Regions from separate parts of the Paenibacillus sp. FSL R5-0486 genome, predicted to be linked through region 2. Evidence: riboswitches for the same ligand, from Rfam matches in the RefSeq annotation. Region 2 holds a riboswitch; the other holds the start of a gene.
The links. A riboswitch is a leader RNA that binds a small molecule or an ion and turns the genes downstream of it on or off. The one in region 2 is predicted to bind ZMP and ZTP.
Positions count from the first base shown of each region.

Region 1: another riboswitch for ZMP and ZTP. It lies ahead of MKY01_RS29055 (TIGR01440 family protein); the one in region 2 lies ahead of MKY01_RS08590 (DJ-1/PfpI family protein).

Region 1 is NZ_CP150237.1:6,556,547-6,560,975, forward strand. Features, by position in the region: gene upp (uracil phosphoribosyltransferase) at 1-82, opposite strand, end outside; gene glyA (serine hydroxymethyltransferase) at 512-1,759, opposite strand; gene MKY01_RS29055 (TIGR01440 family protein) at 1,979-2,572, opposite strand; ZMP/ZTP riboswitch at 2,714-2,795, opposite strand; gene MKY01_RS29060 (low molecular weight protein arginine phosphatase) at 2,892-3,464, opposite strand; gene MKY01_RS29065 (manganese efflux pump MntP family protein) at 3,523-4,083, opposite strand; gene MKY01_RS29070 (L-threonylcarbamoyladenylate synthase) at 4,287-4,429, opposite strand, start outside.
Region 2 is NZ_CP150237.1:1,889,303-1,893,731, forward strand. Features, by position in the region: gene MKY01_RS08575 (GNAT family N-acetyltransferase) at 1-355, shown strand, start outside; gene MKY01_RS08580 (YfiT family bacillithiol transferase) at 403-927, shown strand; gene MKY01_RS08585 (GNAT family N-acetyltransferase) at 961-1,476, shown strand; ZMP/ZTP riboswitch at 1,527-1,608, shown strand; gene MKY01_RS08590 (DJ-1/PfpI family protein) at 1,669-2,277, shown strand; gene MKY01_RS08595 (GNAT family N-acetyltransferase) at 2,282-2,755, shown strand; gene MKY01_RS08600 (VOC family protein) at 2,931-3,314, shown strand; gene MKY01_RS08605 (class I SAM-dependent methyltransferase) at 3,506-4,252, shown strand; gene MKY01_RS08610 (SDR family NAD(P)-dependent oxidoreductase) at 4,301-4,429, shown strand, end outside.

The sequences.
Region 1 (4,429 bases), 2.6 Mb from region 2:
CTTTCGTATTCGTACGCATGTCGCGTATAAACGTCAGTTTGTGTTGAATCAAAGGGTGATCACATATTACTAATTTTCCCATCTAATTTGTCCCTCCGGTAAGTTCTTCATGTTCAGCATTTCCAAATATACCTAGCCACCATTCATGGGCTCGATAAATCCTGTATATTATATCATCACCAACAACGAATTACACCATCAAAGGGCACCCAATCATTACAGATTACCGAATCCTATAAAAAACAGGACCGGAAAATGATCCATCCGGTCCTGTTTTGCTCCTGCTGTTATGTCGTTAAGAAAATGAAAATGATGAATACAATGGCACTCCGCCTACAGAATGATCCTTCGATCGCTGTTATCCCCAGATTTTTTTTATTCTCCTTTTAACAAGGGAAAAATCCGGGGATAAAGGCGAACGCTTCGCTTCTGCGGTCTCATTCTGTCTGCTTCGTTTTTTTGTATCCCATTTTAAGAACATCTCAAATACAAACAGCATGAGCAACGTTTTTTAGTATTTAAGATCGGTATAGAGCGGGAATTGGTCTGTCAGTGCAGTCACTTCTGCACGGGCTTCATCCAGCTTCGCTGTATCTTTTGGATTTTTCAGCGTTTTAGCAATGATCTTACCGATGGCTACCATCGCTTCTTCGTTCATGCCACGGGAAGTTGCAGCAGGTGTACCAATTCGAATACCACTCGTTACAAACGGGCTTGTAGGGTCGAATGGAATGGCATTTTTGTTCACGGTAATACCGATGGAATCAAGCACATGCTCAGCTTCCTTACCTGTGATGTTCACACTGCGTGTGTCGATCAGCATCAAGTGGTTATCTGTACCACCAGATACGATGTTCAATCCTTCAGCGATCAGTGTTTCAGCCAGAACCTGTGCGTTTTTCACAACATTCTCAGCATACGTTTTGAACGATGGTTGCAAAGCTTCACCGAATGCTACCGCTTTGGAAGCGATCACGTGCATCAAAGGTCCACCTTGGGAACCTGGAAATACGGCTTTATCAATCGCTGCTGCCCACGCTTTGCGGCACAGAATCATACCACCACGAGGTCCACGCAGCGTTTTGTGTGTAGTTGTTGTTACGAAATGCGCATGTGGAACCGGGTTTGGATGCAAACCAGCAGCAACCAGTCCTGCGATGTGAGCCATGTCCACCATGAACAAAGCGCCTACATCATTGGCGATGGAAGCCAGCTTTTCAAAATCAATGGTACGCGGATATGCACTTGCACCTGCAACGATCAGACGAGGACGGTGTTTGAAAGCCGCTTTGCGTACTTCATCATAATCAATCAGGAATGTATCTTCCTGTACGCCGTATGCTACAAAGTTGTACAGCAAACCAGATGCGTTAACCGGGCTACCGTGTGTGAGGTGTCCACCATGGGCAAGGTTCATACCAAGTACAGTATCACCAGGTTTCAACGCTGCAAGATAAACTGCCATGTTCGCTTGTGCACCGGAGTGAGGTTGAACATTCACGTGTTCTGCTCCGAACAATTCTTTTGCACGATCACGCGCGATGTCTTCAACGATGTCCACATGCTCACAACCGCCATAGTAACGTTTGCCTGGATATCCTTCAGCGTACTTGTTGGTCAGAACAGATCCCATTGCTTCGATTACTGCTTCACTTACGATGTTCTCGGATGCGATCAGTTCGATGTTGTTCTGTTGACGTTTCAGTTCAAGATTCATCGCTTCCAGTACTGCCGGGTCATTCTTGCGCAATTGTTCCATGATTAAATTCCTCCCAGTTATAAGTGAAGTTATAAAGTGAAACTAATGTTTACACGAAAACGGCGAGTGCAACACCAATCTGAAGAAACGAAGTGGTCGCCTTTATCACCGGATTTCCCCTTTTAAATAGGGAATTAAAAAATCTGGGGATAACAGCGTTCGGAAGATGGTGATGCAATCAAAGTCAGGAGTGTAACCCAATTAGTCTCGCTTTATATGTTAGTCACAAAATGTCGAATCTGGTTGTTCTTCCATACGATACACCGCGCGTTCGCCGCCAATCAACTTCGGACGGGTCAACGCTGTGGTTACACGAGCATCTCCAACATAGCGAAGCGCTGTACGATAGGGTACGGCTACATGCCGGAGATGCATCCCAATCATCGTCTCCCCAATGTCCAGTCCCGCATGGGCCTGCACATGTTCAGCCAGGCATGGATCGGTCAGCGAACGATATGCTGCGGATGCCATTGAACCTCCGGCCTTGGGCACGGGTACTGCACCAACCTCGGTCAATCCAAGTCGAGTAAGCACAGAACGTTCCATTACCAGCGCACGGTTCAGATGCTCACAACATTGGAATACCGTGTCAAAACCGAACTCTTCCTGCACCTCGCGTATACCCGCAAGAAGCTGCTGCGCCACTTCAATGGCACCACTCGTACCAATCCGAGCGCCTGCGACTTCACTTGTGCTTGTACCGATCACAACGATCTGTCCAGGCCCAAGCTGTCCGGCAAGCGCCAGTTCATGCAGAATAGACGCGGTCTGTTCCTGCAATCCGGGTTGTTCCGAATCTAACTCTATAGTCATCCTATTATCGCCTCCCGATAAAATCATGCCCGCTGTCTCTTGGTTGTCCTTCGTATTCTTGCACGGCATCTCAGGTACTATTATAGCGAATAATCAGATGAAAGACGAAAAAAAGAGCAGTCTGCGGGTAACGCAGAATTGCTCTTTTGCCCAGGCGACCGGCCGTTTGTTCCGGTGCTCCATCGTGGTTATGCCCACTTCGTCGCCAGTTACACCGGATCCCTGTTTTCCCCTTCATCATAAAACAACCCGCGGCTAAAATCAACGGTTAATTTACATCACGTGTCCTATTTCTATAACCTGCCTCGCAGGATCAGAATTATCCCAGCTTATCCAAAAGCCGGTCCAATGCCGTCCGAATCTCAGCTGCAGCTATATTGTAATCATCACGACTTCCTCCAAACGGATCGGAGATGTCGAAACTTGGAATTCGTTGTCTAATCTCAATGGCTCGCTCACGCTCCGATGCCAGGATCTCTTGGCCAAGGGCACGTTTCATCTCAAGCGTTGCAAACAGGCTGTCCAACTCCTGAACATCACTTAATACCTGTTCATCATCCTCCACATATTCTTTCAATGTATAGGTTTTGTGGACTGAATCGGGAAAAACCTGCATGACATGCTGCTTATGACTCCGTGTTAATGTAAGAACCAGATCGGCCCAACCTACCAGGTTAGAGCTAAGCTGTGTGGAATGAGGTGGACCTTCAACGTTATGATCTCTCAAAACCGCTTCAGCATGTCGGGAGATCGGCATACCCGACGTTGCTGCCACACCTGCGGAGCGAACCTCTACCTGAATGCCACGCTCCGATGCCAGTTTTCTCAAAAGCCCCTCTGCCATGGGGCTGCGGCACGTATTTCCTGTACACACGAATAAAATATGTTTCATTGTGTTAGCCTCCCCATTTTACATATGATGCGAATGATATGATATTTCAAGTTTTATTCTAAAATATAAACAAAAGTCCAAACGCAAGCAAGATTGCGCCACCAATGGCTTCGCCGTAATCCCCGAGATTCTGGCTCACCCGACGGCCTAATAGCAGACCCATAACCGACATCACCCCGCCACACACACCGAAAGCAAGTACAGTTAAGATCAGATCACTGCTAAACATCCCTAAGGAAACGCCAACGGAGAATGAATCCACACTTACGCTGAGGGAGAACAAAACAACGCCGAGCAGGGAACGGTGGTCCACCAGCTTTGTATCGCCTTCACGGAATGCATTCAGAATCATATGAGCACCCAGCAAAACAAGCAATCCACCTGCCGCATACGTCGTAATGTCACCGAGCAGGGAGCTGACGTATTTGCCCATATACATGCCGATGAGCGGCATGATGATATGAAATAGCGCCGTTACAATACTGATTCGCAATACATCCCGCAGCCGAATGCCCTTCATGCCAATTCCGATCCCGAGTGAGAACGCATCGAGGCCAAGCGCAATAGCCATGATCAAAATGGTTACCAACTGCCCTACATGGACAGACACATCCCACATCCCCATACCCCCAAGTCACGTAAAGGTTCTTGTACACGATATGCGGACAAGGACCTAAACATGACCGATGAAAGGCAAACGGCGACGGATCTACTCGATATCCATGGTGCATAAAGCTAGCTTGGCGTGAAAGTGGATATGGTGGTTTATTGATTGTTTTGAAAAAGAGTACGTAGCTCTCCTGACTGTATGATCAGGAGAGGTTATGAGGGTTGCTGGTTGCCAACTTGTATGAGTTGGTTCCCCGCAGCCTTGAGCAGCCGATTCATGACGGCTGCTCCCAGCCCTTCGCGTGAGCAGGCTTCAGCCACAATATATGTGGCGCCTTGCTCATCGCAGCTGCGCA
Region 2 (4,429 bases):
CGTTGAGTATGGAGGACATCCGATTGGATACATTCAGTTCTATGAGCTTGAGGAAGAAGAACGAACGGAGTATGGTTATGGAGACACGGATGAGATCATCTATGGAACGGATCAGTTTATTGGTGAGGTAGAATACTGGAATAAAGGCATTGGTACACAGTTGATGCAATCCATGCTGGCTTATCTGATTAATGAAAAACAAGCCCGTAAAGTGGTTATGGACCCTCAATCCTGGAACTTGCGAGCGATATCCTGTTATGAGAAATGTGGTTTCCAAAAGATTAAGCTGTTGGAGAAACATGAGCAGCACGAAGGACAGATGCGAGACTGTTGGCTTATGGAATATGCCCTGTAGATCCTGCTTAAAGTTATTTAAATCATGTAAACAAGGAGGAATAATGGATGGATGAAAGATTTCCGATAGGACCATTTGTACACACGGGTGAAGTTACTTTGGCACAACGGGAGAAGTGGATTCAGGACATTGCTGAGTTGCCTGAACGCGCACGAGAAGCGGTAAAGGGACTGAGTGAAGAGCAATTAAGTCTGCCGTATCGAGAAGGTGGATGGATGCTCAAACAGGTTATTCACCACATGGCAGACAGCCATATGAACAGTATGATTCGTTTCAAGTTGGCACTGACAGAGGATACACCAACGATTCGGCCTTATTATGAAGAGCGCTGGGCTGAACTGAGTGATTCACGAGACCTGGATGTCGAATTCTCGCTTCAGATTCTGGATGCCCTCCATCGTCGTTGGGTGTTTCTGTTAAACGCGCTGACAGATGCAGATTATGCCAAACAGTTTTATCATCCCTCATCGGAAGAAACGACAAGACTGGATTACAATCTGGGCATGTATGCTTGGCATGGCAAACACCATGTTGCTCACATCACATCGCTTCGGGATAGATTGGGAATATAGCTATTAGAAATATCTTTTAAGGAGGATTCATCAATGAGTGTACATATCAGACTATTAAATGAGAACGATCCTGTAATCATATCAAAGGCGTTTCAGGAGCAGGGTTGGGGGAGATCCCCTGAGCAGTATCTTCATTACTTGGCTGAACAACAGAATGGGGAACGCGTAACCTTGGTAGCCGAGTTGAATGGAGAATTTGCCGGATACGTGAATGTATTGTGGAATTCCAGCTACCCGTCTTTCAGGGAACAAGGCATTCCCGAAATTAACGATTTTAATGTACTAATGAAGTTCCAGCGCCAAGGTATTGGTTCACGGTTGATGGACCGAGCAGAGGAAGTTATTCTGGAACGAACGGATGTAGCAGGCATTGGTGTAGGTGTGTTTTCCGATTATGGCAAAGCGCAAGTTCTATATGCCCATCGCGGGTACATACCAGACGGTCACGGTGTATACAAACATGATCATTACATTCAGCCGGGTGAAGAAACGATTATGGACGACGATGTTGTACTTTATCTTACGAAGAAGTTAAAAGCCACGCAATAATTTCATAATATATACAATATGAAAGATGTCATGTATATTAGTTGTAAATATCTGTTATGTGTGACTGGCGTAAACGTGGAGTGAACCACGAGGGAGCACATATATTATATGCCGTACGCCTGGGCAAAGTGTTTGATCTTTTGATCAAACACTTTATTTATTATTCAGGGAACGAAAGGACTGGTGGCGGCAATGAAAATGGCGTTTGTTTTATTTGATGGAATGACAAGCATGGATTTAGCTGGATTTTATGAAGCTGTGACTTGGCTAGCGATTCTGAAAGCAAAGGAAAACGTATCATGGACATTCTGCGCAGATAAGGAGGAAATTTCGGATGATCGTGGGCTGAAAATGAAATCCGATGCAGTATTACCTCATCTAGGGGATTTTGACCTAGTATTTTTTCCTGGTGGATTATCAACTAGAACGCTTCGATTTGATGAGGATTTTATGCGATGGGTCCGAACGGCAGAAAATGTCACATATAAAATATCTATTTGTACCGGGGCTTTACTGTTGGGGGCAGCAGGTTTCCTGAATGGAAAAAGGGCTACTACCAACTCATCTGCTTATGATTTATTGAATCCTTATTGTGCAGAAGTGATCTCAGCGCGTGTAGTGCGTGATGGTAATACGATAACGGGTGCGGGGGTTACGGCTTCCATTGACCTGGGACTATACTTGGTCGAAATGTTAACGTCTACGGAGATCGTCCTTCAAGTTCAACAAAAACTAGAGTATCCATATTATGAAGCTGGTAACTTAAAAGATGTCTACATGCACACTAAGGGTAGGGGATAAAAAGATGACTATTCGCCTTTTTCAAGCGATTGATCAGCCAGCAGTGCTGAAAATGATGACGGATCATGATTTTCAATTCCCTTCGTTTATACGCGATCAGTATCCTGCGCGCTGGGATTTATTTTTAAAAATGACGGATGAACGTATCAGTGCTTATTATGTCATGGTTGACGAAGCAGATGTTGTCATAGGTCATGCTGGTTATATCTTTCATCCTACTGTTAACCGATATGAAATCGTTGGCGTTGTTACATGCAAATCACACCTTCGACAGGGAGTAGCACGTGGACTAATTACAAAAATATGTATAAAAATAGCTGAATTCGGCAGTGGTGATGTCATGCTTTACACACTTGATCATGAAGAAAATGAAGCAGCGCTCGTATTTTATGAACGAATGAATTTTCAAAAAGAAGGTGTTGATATGAACTATTATACCTCGGGGTTTCATAGACTTTCACTTGTTAAAACATTATAAGGAAACTTCAAAAAACTAATTGAAGTGGAAGCATAAAAGTGTACTTCAGTTTAAGTTGCATGGACTTGCAAAGAAAGATGATCAAAAAGCTGTCCTGCATGTTATACTCTATTGGAATTTGAGGAATGATAAGCAGGATGTTAAGAGATTAGATGATCAGAGGAGTGAATGATGCATGTTTAGCAAAGTCGGCCAGATTATGTTGTATGTCAACAATCAGGATGAATCACTGGCATTTTGGACGGAAGTTGCAGGATTCCACATTGTGGATGAAGTAAACCTTGACGAGGGCATGAGATGGATTGAGATTGCGCCTACCGCAGACTCGCAGACAAGCATTATACTCCATGACAAAGAGTTCGTTGAACGGATGTCGGCGGGTGTAAATCTGGGCACACCTTCGTTAATGTTCTTCACCGAAAATCTGGATCAGTTATATGCCGACTTGGCTGGTAAACATGTAACGGTCGGAGAGATTGTCGAGATGCCAACGGGGCGTGTCTTCAACTTTGCTGATAACGAAGGGAATTACTTTGCAGTTTTGGAACGGGCGAAGTAAGTTACAACACAAAACCCCAACAAAAAAACGATCGACATTCATGTCGGTCGTTTTTTTGTTGGGAAAAAGCTTATGTTTTGGAGTAGAAAAACGCAAGAAAAATAGAGAACTATTGGGTAAAAATGTTATAATAGAGTGTGGCTGATTTAACGAAAATGCCGAGGAATGAATAGTCGAAAATGAAGGTTTGAATGGAGCATTTAAGGAGGAATGTGGTTGTGGAAAAGACGATTAAAAGTGTACAGGATCTATATGATATGCTCGATGCGGATTTCAGATCTGCCAAGCAGTTTTGGGAACCTTTCTATGAGGATCGGAACAGACCAATCCCCTTTTTCCCAAACAAACCGGATGAGAATCTGGTAGAACATGTGAACGCAGGTCTGCTGAGCGGCGGCAAGGCACTGGAACTGGGGTGTGGCCCGGGCAGAAATGCGTTGTATTTAACCCGCCAAGGATATCAGGTAGATGCTTATGATTTTTCGGAGACAGCTATTGCCTGGGCTAAGGAGAGGGCGGCAGAAGAGCAACTGGACGTGCATTTTGAATGTCGATCTGTGTTCGAATTGTCCCCAGAGCAAGAATATGATCTTGTCTACGACTCGGGTTGTCTGCACCATCTGTTGCCACATCAGCGCATTCCATACATAGAAATGATCCATAATGCACTCCGGCCTGGAGGATACTTTGGAATGACTTGTTTTGCTCCTGGTTATAGCGATATTGGTGGGCCAGAGATCGTTATGACTGATTGGCAGGTGTATCAAGAGAAGTCGATGCGAGGTGGTCTTGCATTCACGGAGGAGAAGCTTCGTTACATGCTGGAAGATGGCTTTGAGTGTGTCGAGTTCCGTGCGATGAAGGCGATGGAGCAGCATGAACCATGTTTTGGTGTACCTTTTCTGTGGGCCACGTTGTGGAGAAAGAAAAACTCGTAAGAGTAGGGTAATGATATGCTTTTAAAATTGAGGAGGAGTGGTATCGAAATGGGAACAGAAACAGGAAAAAGACACTTTATCATTACAGGCACATCCAAAGGGATCGGTTTACAACTTGCAGAGTTATTATTGGCTAAGGGGGATTACGTTTATGGTATTTCACGCGGGGGTTCGGAT